Regions from separate parts of the Weizmannia sp. FSL K6-3076 genome, predicted to be linked through region 2. Evidence: riboswitches for the same ligand, from Rfam matches in the RefSeq annotation. Region 2 holds a riboswitch; the other holds the start of a gene.
What was found. A riboswitch is a leader RNA that binds a small molecule or an ion and turns the genes downstream of it on or off. The one in region 2 is predicted to bind FMN.
Positions count from the first base shown of each region.

Region 1: linked by a shared signal. The riboswitch ahead of ribD (bifunctional diaminohydroxyphosphoribosylaminopyrimidine deaminase/5-amino-6-(5-phosphoribosylamino)uracil reductase RibD) and the one ahead of NSS95_RS08325 (ECF transporter S component) in region 2 are both predicted to bind FMN.

Region 1 covers NZ_JBBOWU010000001.1:3,482,328-3,489,501, reverse strand. The annotation lists gene yyaC (spore protease YyaC) at 1-175, opposite strand, end outside; gene NSS95_RS16505 (mechanosensitive ion channel family protein) at 390-1,301, shown strand; gene NSS95_RS16500 (DUF951 domain-containing protein) at 1,291-1,491, shown strand; gene ychF (redox-regulated ATPase YchF) at 1,650-2,750, shown strand; FMN riboswitch at 2,825-2,964, shown strand; gene ribD (bifunctional diaminohydroxyphosphoribosylaminopyrimidine deaminase/5-amino-6-(5-phosphoribosylamino)uracil reductase RibD) at 3,081-4,193, shown strand; gene NSS95_RS16485 (riboflavin synthase) at 4,174-4,821, shown strand; gene NSS95_RS16480 (bifunctional 3,4-dihydroxy-2-butanone-4-phosphate synthase/GTP cyclohydrolase II) at 4,839-6,032, shown strand; gene ribH (6,7-dimethyl-8-ribityllumazine synthase) at 6,044-6,514, shown strand; gene rpsF (30S ribosomal protein S6) at 6,768-7,055, shown strand; gene ssb (single-stranded DNA-binding protein) at 7,117-7,174, shown strand, end outside.
Region 2 covers NZ_JBBOWU010000001.1:1,775,106-1,782,279, reverse strand. The annotation lists gene NSS95_RS08340 (response regulator transcription factor) at 1-87, shown strand, start outside; gene NSS95_RS08335 (ATP-binding protein) at 84-1,853, shown strand; gene NSS95_RS08330 (peptidoglycan DD-metalloendopeptidase family protein) at 1,961-2,677, shown strand; FMN riboswitch at 2,748-2,883, shown strand; gene NSS95_RS08325 (ECF transporter S component) at 3,031-3,609, shown strand; gene NSS95_RS08320 (ferredoxin) at 3,640-3,888, opposite strand; gene NSS95_RS08315 (helix-turn-helix domain-containing protein) at 4,154-5,230, shown strand; gene NSS95_RS08310 (RecQ family ATP-dependent DNA helicase) at 5,202-6,686, shown strand; gene NSS95_RS08305 (CPBP family intramembrane glutamic endopeptidase) at 6,659-7,174, shown strand, end outside.

The DNA.
Region 1 (7,174 bases), 1.7 Mb from region 2:
GCGAGTCCCCGGTGGAACGGTCGGTGCCGATGCAGACCACCACCAATTCCCTGTTTGTACTTTTCGGAAGTGCTGATAAAATATGATTGGATATAATTTCTTTTGCCAGAACATCATCATGAAATACCTTGATACGATTGCCGCTGAATTCCAATTGTCCTTTTCTCAGATTCATATCAGCCACTCCCTCTTTGTAATAGTACCAGTATACGGAAAATCAAAAAAATCTATACATTTAACATATCTCTTTTTTGATACCCGCAACCGGCAGTTTTACACTTGATTCAGCCGCCAATCAAAAAGGTAATTTTTGAAAAGCGGAGCCGGTTGTCGAGCAAGCGCGGTTTTTTTGTTACAATAACGTTAAAAGAAATGAAGGTTGGTGGAATATGGGCCATTTTGAGACATATCTCAAACACCTCACATCCAAGTGGTTAAATGAAGATACATGGATCGGAATCGGGGAGACAGTGCTGAAGATCATTGTGGTGATGCTTGTCGCATCGCTTGTCATTAAATTCGGCAAAAAGGCGATTGGCAAAATTTTTGCAGTCCGTGCCAAAGCCCCTCTCCGGTTTTCAGAGCGGCGCGAGGCCACGTTGTTGCGGCTGATGGTGAACACACTGACCTATCTCGTCTGGTTTGTTGCCATTGTCACGATTTTGTCCATTCTCGGCATCAATGTCCAGGGGCTTCTGGCCGGTGCCGGAATTGTCGGGCTGGCTGTCGGGTTCGGGGCGCAAAGCCTTGTAAAAGACGTTATTTCCGGATTCTTTATTATCTTTGAAGACCAGTTTTCGGTCGGTGATACGGTGCAGGTCGGGAAATACGAAGGCGTTGTGGAAGAAATCGGGCTCAGGACAACAAAAATCAAAAACTGGACCGGCGAATTATACATCATTCCGAACGGCAATATTTCCGAAGTCACCAATTTGTCCATTCATAACAGCGTCGCCGTTGTAGATGTCCGTATTCCGTACGAAGAGGATATTGACAAAGCGGAAGCGGCCATTCAGGAAATACTGGTGTCATTTGCCGGACAGCACGAAGAGGTCGTGTCAGAGCCTGAACTGTTGGGCGTCCAGCAGCTCGGCACCACGGATGTTACACTCAGGGTGGTAGCGGAAACCCTCCCGATGGCACACTGGTATATTGCGAGAGTGCTGAAAAAAGAAATTAAAAAAGCATTGGACGAAAATCGCATCCATGCACCTTATCCGAAAATGGTGACTTATTCCCGTACTGAGAAAGAAGAGGCATTGGCCGGCCAATTTCTAAAGGGGGATGAACATGGAAGATAAAAATTTCGGGTTGTATGATATTGTGGAAATGAAAAAGCAGCATCCGTGCGGCACAAACCGCTGGAAAATCATCCGGATGGGGGCGGATATCCGCATTAAATGTGAAGGATGCGGACACAGCGTGCTGCTGCCACGCAGGGAATTTGCCCGCAAACTGAAAAAAATCCTCGTTAAGCACGAAGAACAATAGCCCTTTTACGGGTGTCTTTTTTTGGGAGCCGGGGTGCGGTTAAAATAAGGCCGGCAAACGAAGTCGTTAACCGGGCGCATCCGGCAGCACCCCGGGGTTTTTGATACAGCCGGGAAAAACTTGAAAGATACGAGAATGTTTGAAGGAGTGGACATAAAATGGCGTTAACAGCCGGAATTGTCGGTTTGCCGAATGTCGGAAAATCGACTTTATTTAATGCGATTACAAAAGCCGGGGCCGAATCTGCGAACTATCCGTTTTGTACAATTGACCCGAATGTCGGCATGGTGGAAGTGCCGGACGAACGGCTGGAAAAATTAACAGAACTGTACCATCCGAAAAAAACGGTCCCGACCACTTTTGAATTTACTGATATTGCCGGGATCGTCAAAGGCGCGAGCAAAGGGGAAGGGCTCGGGAATAAGTTTCTTTCCCATATCCGCCAGGTGGATGCAATCTGCCATGTCGTTCGTTGTTTTGAGGACGAGAACATTACACATGTTTCCGGGAAAGTCGATCCGATTGATGATATCGAAACGATCAATCTTGAATTGATCCTGGCCGATCTTGAAACGGTGGACAAGCGGATCGGGCGTGTAGAGAAAATCGCAAAACAGAAGGATAAAGAAGCCGTTGCCGAATATGAAGTGCTGACCAAATTAAAGGCGGCTTTTGAAGCGGAAAAACCGGCACGGGCGGTGGAACTGACCGAAGACCAGCAAAAAATCGTCAAAGGGTTCCAGCTTTTAACAAGCAAGCCGGTTTTGTATGTGGCCAATGTCGGGGAAGATGACATTCAGGATCCGTCTGCAAACCCGTATGTCGGGAAGGTGCGTGAATATGCCAAACAGGAAGGCGCGGAAGTGATTGTCATCTGTGCCCGCATTGAAGAAGAAATTGCCGAACTGGATGACGATGAGAAAAAGATGTTTTTAACCGAACTCGGCATCCAGGAATCCGGACTTGACCAGCTGATTAAAGCTGCTTACAGCCTGCTTGGCCTTGCGACTTATTTTACGGCTGGGGAACCGGAAGTCCGCGCGTGGACATTCAAAAAAGGCATGAAAGCCCCGCAATGCGCAGGCATTATTCACTCCGATTTTGAAAAAGGGTTTATCCGGGCTGAAACGGTGTCGTATGAAGATTTAATCAAATATGGCAGCGTGGCAGCAGCAAGAGAAGCCGGAAAAGTGCGCCTGGAAGGAAAAGACTACGTTGTCCAGGACGGCGATGTCATGCATTTCAGGTTTAATGTATAACAGGACTTTTGGACGAATATTCAAATTGTATTGAAAAAATTCAAATCATCCGTTAAAATAGGTATCAGTCGAATATTTTCCTTCGGGGCAGGGTGCAATTCCCGACCGGCGGTGATGAGGAAACTCAAAGCCCGTGACCCGTATTCTCCGGAATGCGGTGGATTTGGTGAAATTCCAAAGCCGACAGTGACAGTCTGGATGGGAGAAGGATCAAACGTTTCATTGGAACGTGTATTTCATGATGCCGTTTTGCCCCGCACATCTTCGTGCGGGTTTTTTGTTTTCACGGGTATATGTTGGCGGAAATTGCATACAGGAGGCATGAAAGGATTGCAAAAAGAAGATTATATGCAGCTTGCACTCCATTTGGCCGAAAGTGTGGCCGGGCAGACTTCCCCGAATCCCCCGGTTGGAAGTGTCGTCGTGAAAAACGGCACGATCGCCGGGATGGCGGCCCACTTAAAGGCGGGAGAAAAACATGCGGAAAGGCTTGCGGTGGAACAGGCCGGGCCGCTTGCAGAGGGTGCTGAAGTTTTTGTGACGCTCGAGCCGTGTGCCCATTACGGAAAGACGCCGCCGTGCGCAGATTTTTTAATTGAAAAAGGCATCAAAACAGTATATATCGCTGCATTGGACCCCAATCCGCTTGTCGCAGGCAAAGGAATAGAAAAGCTCAGGCAAGCCGGAGTAAAAGTGGAAACCGGGATATTGAAGGAACAAGCGGAAAAGTTGTACCGCCCTTTTTTCCACTTTATTCAAACGAAAACACCGTTTGTCACTGTCAAAACCGCCATGACGGCAGACGGAAAAATTGCATCTGAAACCCGTGACAGCAAATGGATCACAAGTGAAGAAGCAAGGCGTGATGCCCGCCGGTTAAGAAGCAGGCATGATGCAATACTTGTCGGCATACAAACCGTTCTCCATGATAACCCCCTTCTCACCACACGTTTGCCCCATTCCGGGAAAAATCCTATTCGCATTGTATTAGACACCCATTTGCGCATCCCGCCGGAAGCGAAAGTGCTAAACGGCGATGCGCCAACCATTATTTTTTGCGGAAGCGATGCACCAAAAGAAAAAGAACAATGTCTGAAGCAGCTTGATGTCGAAGTGGTCCGCATGCCGCATGCCCGCCTCTTGATCCGTGACGTGTTAGCAGCGCTCGGGGAAAAAGGCATCATGACTTTACTCGTCGAAGGCGGCGCGGCAGTAAACGGCTCATTTTTAAAAGAAGGCGCAGTGCAGCAGTATATTTTTTACATTGCCCCGAAAGTGATCGGCGGGAAAAACGCGCCGTCCCCTTTCGGTGGACACGGGTTTGGCAAGGTGGCCGATGCTTTGCCGCTCCGGTTTGAAAAAGTGGAACAGATCGGGCCTGATTTAAAAATCACGGCTGCCGTCCAAAAGGAGGTGCCGGCGCATGTTTACAGGGATTATTGAAGAAATCGGCATATTGAAACGTGTGGAAAGAGGCCCCCGCTCCCTTAAGCTTGCCGTACAGGCCAGGACGGTTCTCCAAGATGTACGGCTTGGCGACAGCATTGCAGTGAACGGTGTTTGCTTAACCGTCACATCCTATACGCCAAATGCATTTACGGCTGATGTCATGCCTGAAACATTTTTCAGCACGGCATTGGCCGGGCTGAACATCGGCAGCAAGGTCAACCTTGAACGGGCAATGGCTGCAGGCGGGCGGTTCGGCGGGCATTTTGTCACAGGGCATGTTGATGGCACGGGCACGGTCTGTTTGAAACAAAGGATGGAAAATGCCGTTTATATCACGATTTCTGTTCCCTCCTCCCTGTCCGCCTTTCTGATCCCAAAAGGCTCGGTTGCACTCGACGGCACCTCCCTGACTGTGTTCGGGGCTGCGGACGGGCAATTAACCGTTTCATTGGTGCCGCATACGCAGCAGCATACGATATTGCCGGAAAAAAAGATTGGCGATGCCGTGAATATTGAATGCGATATTTTGGCCAAGTATATGGCAGGGCTGTTCAGGAACGGAGAACGGGCGGAAAAAGAGAGCGGCATGATGGCGCTCTTAAAAGACCAAGGTTTTATGTAAACAAAGGGGTGAAAAACTTGTTTCATACCATTGAAGAAGCAGTAGAAGACTTAAAGGCCGGAAAAGTCGTGATTGCCGTCGATGATGAAAATAGGGAAAACGAAGGTGATTTTATCGGCCTTGCGGAAAAAGCGACACCGGAAATGATCAATTTGATGGCCAAAGCAGGACGCGGGCTCATCTGTGCACCGATTACGGCGGAAAAAGCACGGCAGCTCGATCTTTACCCGATGGCACGGCAAAATACCGACAGCCATGAAACGGCCTTCACCGTGAGCATTGACCATGCTGCCACCCGGACCGGCATCAGCGCATTTGAACGTGCCAAAACGGTCCGGCACCTGGCAGAAGACGCGGTAAAAGCCGAAGACTTTCACCGGCCGGGGCATATTTTCCCGTTAGTGGCCAAAGCAGGCGGCGTCCTGGAACGGTCCGGCCATACGGAAGCAGCCGTTGACCTGGCAAAACTGGCAGGCGCAAATCCGGCCGGCGTGATATGCGAAATCATGAATGAAGACGGCACGATGGCACGACTCCCTCAACTGGAGGAAATGGCCAAAAAATTTGGCATCAAACTGGTGACGATCCAATCGTTAATCGAGTACAGAAAAAAACATGAGAAACTGATTCAAAAAGAAGCGGAAATCACGCTGCCGACGCGTTACGGCACGTTCCGGGCTGCCGGCTACAAAGATTTGCTGTCAGGGGGAGAACATGTTGCCCTTATAAAAGGGGAAGTCAACAGCGAAGAGCCGGTGCTGGCAAGGATCCATTCCGAATGCCTGACCGGTGATTGCTTCGGTTCCCTCCGTTGCGACTGCGGCCCGCAGCTTGCCCGGAGCCTAGCGCGGATTGAAAAAGAAGGGCGCGGTGTCCTCGTTTATATGCGGCAGGAAGGGCGGGGGATCGGGCTTCTGAATAAATTGAAAGCTTACCGGCTGCAGGAAAAAGGATTGGACACAGTGGAGGCCAACCGACGGCTTGGATTTCCGGCAGATATGCGCGACTACTGCATCGCTGCGCAAATTTTAAAAGATCTCGGGGCAACACAAGTCCGGCTTTTAACAAACAATCCTGATAAAGTGGAGGCATTAACGCGTTACGGTATCCGAATTGCGGAAAGAGTGCCGGTTGAAATCGCACCTGTCCGTGAAAATGAAGGATATTTGCGTACGAAAGCGGAAAAAATGGGGCATTTGCTGCATATATAGGAGGAGATCAAATGGGACAAGTATTTGAAGGCAATCTGGTTGGAACCGGCTTAAAAATCGGCATGGTTGCTGCCCGCTTTAATGAATTCATTACAACAAGGCTTGTAAGCGGGGCAAAGGATGCATTATTAAGGCATGGCGTTAAAGAAGAAGCAATTGATCTTGCCTGGGTACCGGGCGCGTTTGAAATCCCGCTGGCGGCAAAAAAAATGGCAGAAACGGACAAATATGATGCCGTATTGGCACTTGGCGCGGTGATCCGCGGCGCGACCCCGCATTTTGAATATGTAAGTGCAGAAGCGGCAAAAGGAGTCGCCCATGCAAGCCTTTCTACAGAAACACCTGTCATTTTCGGGATTCTGACAACCGACACGATTGAACAGGCGATTGAGCGAGCCGGGACGAAAGCAGGCAATAAAGGCTGGGATGCGGCAGTGAGCGCGATCGAAATGGCGAATGTCATCCGGAAAATAGAAGCATAAATTTGAAAAGGGTGTTATTGCTTTTGATGTAAAAACTTAAGTCCGTTTTATAAAAAAGCCCTTGCGAAAGGAACGTATGTTTGATAAAATAGGGATGTCAGCGATAGCAAAAAGCGGGATGGAGTCTTAAGACAATTGATTTTGCCTGCGGGATATGGTATACTTACGACTTGTGAGTAATGAATGCATGAACCATTGCTCCTTGCCCTTTTGAATAAAAGGGCCGCATAGTCCATAAGGAGGTGACAAACAGATGAGAAAGTACGAAATTATGTACATTATCCGCCCAAATATTGAGGATGAGGCAAAAAAAGCGCTTGTTGAGCGTTTTGACAATGTCCTCAACAACCAGGGTGCGGAAATCATCGAATCGAAAGAGTGGGGAAAACGCCGTCTTGCATACGAGATTCAGGACTTCCGTGATGGTTACTACCATATCATCAACGTGAATGCTGAACCGGTTGCAGTCCAGGAATTTGACCGTCTGGCGAAGATTAATGGTGATATTATCCGCCACATTGTTGTAAGAGAAGAAGAATAATTTTTAACGATAAAACGTTTCACGTGAAACGGATTTTGAATCATGAGAGGGGTTGATTCTGATGTTGAACCGTGTTGTTCTCGTAGGCAGGCTGACAAAAGATCCCGATTTGCGCTATA
Region 2 (7,174 bases):
AAATTGAATAAAGTGAGCGAAAACGCGGCTAAAATGATCGTTACCGTCTGGGGCGTCGGGTATAAATTTGAGGTTGCGCCGGAATGAGAATTTGGCGGACGGTTGTCGGGAAACTGTGGATGACCATTCTACTGATGGTTGCCTGCGTTCTGCTCATCCTGACGGTACTGTTGCTCAAGTTTTTTGAAGAATACCATATCAATCAGATTGAGCAGGATTTGTCTAATACGGCGCAAAAAATCTCGAGGATTATGGAGGAGCACCCAAGCGGAAAGATCGGGAAAGAAATTGCCCTCGGCGTTCTGGACCAAAACGAGAAAGTCATGATCGTTTACCGCAAAAATGATATCTTTTATCCATCCGGTTCCAAATCATACAAAGGGATCCCGTACGCGTCGATTTTAAAGGACAAGCAGCTGTCCCAAGTGTTTAGCGAAAAGAAGAAAGTGAGCAAAGAGTTAACCCCTTCTGGCGGGTCTTCCCGCAATAAGTACCATCATGTGATTGTGACGGCCGTCCCGCTTCATGTGAAGGGGGAAGAACCGGGCGCGGTATTTGTTTACCAGTCATTGGAAGTGCTTCAGGAAATGACGCGGCAAACGACAAAAATCATTTTGCTCGGTGCAGGCATTGCCATTATTTTAACGACCGGCTTTGCTTTCTTCCTTTCAAAAAGGATTGGCGGGCCATTGCATAAAATGCGGGAAGCGGCTTTTGAAGTGGCAAAAGGGCGTTTTGACAAAAAGGTGCCGATTTTAACCCGTGATGAAATCGGGGAACTGGCGACCGCTTTTAATACGATGGGGCGACAGCTTAAATTTAATATGGACGCCTTAAAGCAGGAAAAAGAGCAGCTGCGGAATATTTTAAGCAGCATGGCCGACGGTGTTTTGACCTTTAACCGGGACGGTGCCATTTTAATCATGAACCCGCCGGCTGAGATGTTTCTTCAAAACTGGTATCATAACCAGGCTGCAAAAGACGCCCCGCTTCCTGAAGGGTTGTCCGCATTGCTTGCGAAAGTGGTCGAAACGGAGAAAGAACAGACGGATGAAATTGAAATCAACGGTCGGTACTATGTTATGATTGCAAGCCCGCTTTATAATTTGTCCCGGATCCGCGGCGTTGTCACCATTATCCGCGATATGACGGAAGAACGGAAGCTGGACAAGCTGCGCGATGATTTTATCGCAAACGTTTCGCACGAATTGCGGACGCCGGTTGCCATGTTGCAGGGATACAGCGAAGCGATCATTGATGATATTGCGGCAAGTGAAGAAGAAAAGAAAGAATTTGCCAAAATCATTTACGATGAAACGCTAAGGATCGGCCGGCTTGTCAATGAGCTGCTCGATCTGGCAAGAATGGAAGCGGGGCATTTTTCGTTCAGAATGGAGCCGGTCTCATTTAACAGTTTCATTGAAAGAGTGACACATAAATTTAACGGCATCGCGAAAGAAAAAGGAATCGACCTCGTTTGCGAGACTTCGGACAGCGATCTCACCCTTGAAATCGATGCCGACAGAATTGAACAGGTGCTGACGAATTTAATTGATAACGCCCTCCGGCATACTTCCTCGAACGGTTACGTCAAAGTAAAAGAGGAAGAAGCACCCGGCGGCGTATATGTACACGTCGAAGACAACGGATCCGGTATACCGGATGAGGATTTGCCGTTTGTATTTGAACGCTTTTACAAAGCGGATAAAGCAAGGACGCGCGGCAAATCGGGAACAGGGCTGGGCCTTGCGATTGCTAAAAACATTGTCGAAGGGCATGGTGGCCGGATCTTTGTCAAAAGCAAATTAGGGGAAGGGACCACCTTTTCATTTTTCCTTCCAAAAAAAGGCTGACCTCTGCGCCGGGTCTGCCTTTTTTGTATATTTTCCCGTTTTTTGCGCATCTTAGAAGATGGCTTTGCTTGAAACGGAATTGAAAAAATGAAAATGGGGTGGATCAATTGCCGGCATACATCAAAATATGCCTTTTCGTTTCATTGACAGCTGCATGCCTGGGGTTTGCCTGTTCGGCAAATGACGTAGCCGCATCCGGGTCGGTTATCCATGAAGCGACAAAAGACTGGATTTTTCCGGCGGCAGGGACGATCTCCGACACATTTAACACAAGATACGGCACACATAAAGGGCTTGATATTGCCGGAAGATACCGCGCAAAAGTATTCAGCGCCCAAGAAGGTACCGTTACCCGTTCCTATCTGTCCGCATCCTACGGCCATGTTGTTTTTATCCGCCATCCGTCCGGTTATGAAACGGTTTACGCCCATCTTGCCGGAAGGGCAGTGAGAGCGGGGCAGCATGTTGAAAAAGGAAAGGTGGTCGGCTATATGGGTTCGACCGGCCATTCAACTGGTATCCATCTTCATTTTGAAGTGCATAACGGGCCATGGACGCCGGATAAGAAAAACGCCATTGACCCGTTTTTGATCTTCGGACCAGGCGCGCCGGGCCAGACGGTTTCCGCCAAGACCCATGATCCTTACGGGGTTTTTGCTGCTTCCACCGTCCCTCAGCCTGCAGCTTACACTGTGAAAAAAGGCGACACGCTCTGGAACATTGCCCTCCATTTTCATACGAGCGTGGGAAGGCTGAAAAGCTGGAACAAATTGCGGTCGGACCGAATTATGGCCGGCCAGGTGCTGAAAATAAAAAATGAATGAAAGTGATGCGGAATGCTTCACAAAATGGCAGCCGGCATGTATAATAAGCTTGTAATCAAAATTTCATACGATTTATCTTCGGGGCTGGGTGAGATTCCCGACCGGCGGTGATAAGGCAGTTGCCTTTCAGTCCGCGAGCCGGATTTCCGGCAGGATTTGGTGAAATTCCAAAACCGACAGTATAGTCTGGATGGGAGAAGATAAAGGTTGCCAGTGTTTAATGACGTATTAAACGCTTATTTGGACTCGCCTATTACAAAGCCCCCGACATTTTGTCAGGGGCTTTTCATTTTGGTCCGCGGCACCTTTCTTCCTTTGATGATAAATCGGTCACAAGGAGAGAGGAAGTTTAAATGAAGAAATGGGATGTAAAGCAATTCGTTGCGGTCGCGTTGCTCAGTGCTCTGGCTTTTATGCTGATGTTTATTAAATTTCCGGTTCCGCCTTTTCCATCGTTTTTAACAGTGGACTTCAGCGACATTCCGGTATTGGTGGCAGCCCTTCTTTACGGGCCGATGGCTTCTGTTGTAGCGGAACTAATCAAAAATATCCTGAATTATTTATCACTCGGCAGTGAAGCAGGGGTACCGATCGGGAATGTGGCAAACTTTTTTGCAGGGATGCTGTTCGTCCTGCCGACATATCTCATTTACAAACGGATGCGGACAAAAAAAGGCATGACTGTAGGTCTAGTCACTGGCACGGTATCCATGTCGGTATGTATGAGCATTTTAAATTATTTCGTCATTTTACCGGCTTATCTGTACTTCATGAACTTTTCGGTCGGGAATGTAAAAGCGTATATTGTGGCGGGCGTGCTGCCTTTTAATCTTGTGAAAGGCCTCATCGTGACGGCTTTGTTTATGCTCATGTTTACAAAAATGAAAAATTGGATTGACAAAGCATCCGCCATTGGGGGGAAAAGAATATGAAAAAAAGCAGGCTCAAACGGCCTGCTTTTTTCATTCGTATTTTAACGGATCGCCATCAAAAGGCTTGTCGGAAACTTTAATCGATTCTGTCGGGCATCCTTCAAAGGCATCCATCAGGTCATCTTCCAATATTTCCGGGACTTCCGCAGTGCCTTTATTATCATCCAAAATCACGAAAGAAAGCCCTTCATCGTCATAGTCGAAAATATCAGGAGCGCTGGCGGAACAAGCGCCGCAAGCGATGCATGTATCTTTGTCCACGATTGTAAACTTTGCCATTTTGATTCCTCCTCGTTGTTCAATCATGGCAGAAAAGAAAAACAGGCAGCCTCGTCATGTGCACGAAGGCATGCCGGTGTTTCTCCTTCATTTTAAAACTCTTTTTTTCTTATTTCAATAGCGGGCTGGCGGAGTTCGTGAAACCTGTCGAATCAATGAAAAAAATGGTAAACAAATCGCCTGTTTCCATGTTAAAATAGAACCAACCCCCGATTTTTCCTTGCACTTCCCCCTTTTTTCAGCTAAAGAACAGGAGAGGATTCAGATGCCTTTTTTACAGGCTGTATTGCTGGATTGCTTCAGCAACCTGAATGGAGAACGCACCCCTTATGCTGTTTTTCATCTATTAAACGGCAAAAAATCAGCACAGACGATCCAGGATTCCCATTTTTTCAAGATTGGCAGGCTCTTTCAAACGTTTCCATTTATTTCCCGTGAGGCTTTCACACGCGAAGTAGAGGCCCTATTAAAAGCCGGGTTGCTGCAAAAAAGCGGCCCGGATGCCTGCGTGGTCACAGAAAAAGGTGCTGCCCTGCTTTTGGCAACCGGCAGGATGGAAGAACGGTTTCCTTACCTGGACGGCTTGAAATACCAGGATTCGGCAAATCTGTTTTGGAAAAGGTTGAATCTCATTACCCAGGCCGTATCCAACTTAGTGTATGGAAATAAAGTATATTATCCGGTTCAAAGGGACCCGGCTCTTCAGGCTTGGGCAAAAAACTGGCTGAAACAGCATGCAAAAAGCAGGATTGCGTTAGCGGAGCATTTGTACCGTGAATTTTACCGTCTGTTTTCCGGCAGCCCGCCGGAAAAGCCTGAAATTTTTGTCCTTCGGTTGACGGGTGCGGGCCGGATCGGATATACGATCACGCAGGCTGCCTCCGCCCTGCACCTTGATCCTGTAGAGTACTGGTACCGGTTTTTGCATTTGCTTCATTTTATCGTCCGGCGCATCCTCGGAGATCCTGAAACATTCCGGTATTTATACCAAATGCTTCACGATGTGCAAAAGGCCTTGCCACTGACCCGGTCTGCCGCGGTGACATTTGGCTTCTTGAAGCAAGGGAAAACGATTGCGGAAATCAGCACGCTGAGAGGGTTAAAACAAAGCACGATTGAAGACCATTTGATTGAAATCGCGTTAACGGTCCCGGATTTTCCGCTGAACCGGTATGTGCCAAAGGATGAAGAACAAAAGATCATCCGGGCAGCCGCTGATTTAAATACAAAGAAATTAAAACCGATTAAAGAAAAAGTAGGGGACATCCCGTATTTCCATATTCGCCTTGTATTGGCAGAAAGGATGGGCCGCAGTGGATCTTTTAAGCTTTTTGAAAAGTAAGTTCGGGTTCAGCGCATTCCGGCCAGGGCAGGAAGAAGTCATCCGTTCACTGCTGGACGGTAAAGATACACTGGCGATGCTTGCGACCGGTACCGGAAAATCTTTATGCTACCAGTTGCCTGCCTATTTGCTGGACGGATCCTGCATCATTGTTTCTCCGCTTTTATCGCTCATGCAGGACCAGACAGAGCAGATGAAAATGCGCGGCGAAAAAAGTGTGGTTGCGTTAAATTCGTTTTTAACCGGTCCGGAGCGGGAAGCGGCCCTTGCGCATCTGGGCGCTTTCAAATTCATCTTTGTCTCGCCGGAGATGCTGCACAACCGCCATGTCCTCGGAAAATTAAAAACCATCCGGACTGCGCTCTTTGCAGTCGATGAAGCGCATTGTATTTCCCAGTGGGGTCATGATTTCAGGCCGGAATACTTAAACCTTGGCGAAGTCCGGAAACAATTGGGCACACCGCTTACCCTAGCTCTGACCGCCACAGCAACAGAACAGGTGAGGGACGATATTTGCAAGTATCTTGGCTTAAAAGACCCAAACCGGTTTATTTATTCTGTCAACAGGCCCAATATCGCCATTAAAATAGACCGGATTCCTTCATACCGCGAAAAAGAGGAAAAACTAGTTGCCTATGCGAAAAACTTGCAGAAGCCCGGCATCATCTATTTTTCAAGCAAAAAGGCGGCTGAGGAAATGGCGGCGCGGTTAAGGCAGGAGGGGATCGCCGAAGCGGCCGCCTATCACAGCGGCATTGACCAGGAGCAAAGAATTTTGATCCAGCAGCAGTTTATTTACGGACAGATCAAGATCATTTGTGCGACAAGCGCGTTTGGCATGGGGGTGAACAAAGCAGATATCCGCTTTGTCATCCATTTTCACCTGCCGTTGCAGATGGAAGCCTATCTGCAGGAAATCGGTAGAGCCGGGCGGGACGGGCTCCCGAGCATTGCCGTCCTTTTGTATACGGAAGGGGATGAACGGCTCCCGCTTCAGCTGATCGAGGCTGAGCTTCCGACTGATGCACAATTGGCCGCTTTCAGCAGATGGAAAGGAGATTTGAAGGAAGCCGGGGCGGCGCTTGGATGCACGGAACCGCAACTCCGGTTTCTGCTGCACCATAGAGTGCTTAACCTGCCGGAAGAAGCATGGACCCGGGAGGTTGCAGCCATCCGGGACGAGCGGATGGCGTACAAGCGCCGGAAGTTAAAGGAAATGGTGCAGATGGTCCGGTCTTCGTCATGCCGCCGCTCGGAAATTTTACGGTATTTCGGTGAACCGCCCGCTGCTGGCAATGAAGCGTGCTGTGACATTTGCGGCCTTGAAACAGCCTTATATGAAAGCAATCAAAAAAGCGGGGGCACCCTCGAAACCGTTCCTGCATGGGAATTGCTTTTGCAGGACCTATTCAGAAAAGGGGAACAAAAATGGCACGAAGAAAACAGGCGGATTTGATCAAGGAACTCACAGACCGGGAACTTACTTTTCACTTAATTTTGACACAGCTGATTCTCCTGTTTGCTGCCGCTTTGCTCGGATTTCTGTTATTTCCGGATGGCAAAGCATTTTTTCAGCACTTTCATATGTCATTTGCGAAATGTGCATACGGTTTATTAAACGGAGTTGCTGTCGTTTTTGCGGATACTTTGCTCATGAAATGGCTCCCGAAAGCGTATTATGATGACGGGGGCGTGAATGAGCGGATTTTTAAAACCCGTTCGGTTCCGTCTATTATTGCTTTAACGGCGCTGATCGCGGTGGCGGAAGAGCTCTTGTTTCGGGGCGCCATCCAGACGCATTTTGGATTGCCGGCAGCAAGCCTTATTTTTGCACTCATGCATATCCGGTATTTTGACCACTGGTATTTAATCGCGAATGTTCTGCTTTTGAGTTTTTGGATTGGTGCCGTTTATGCGCTTTCTCATGAAAATCTTCCGGCGGTC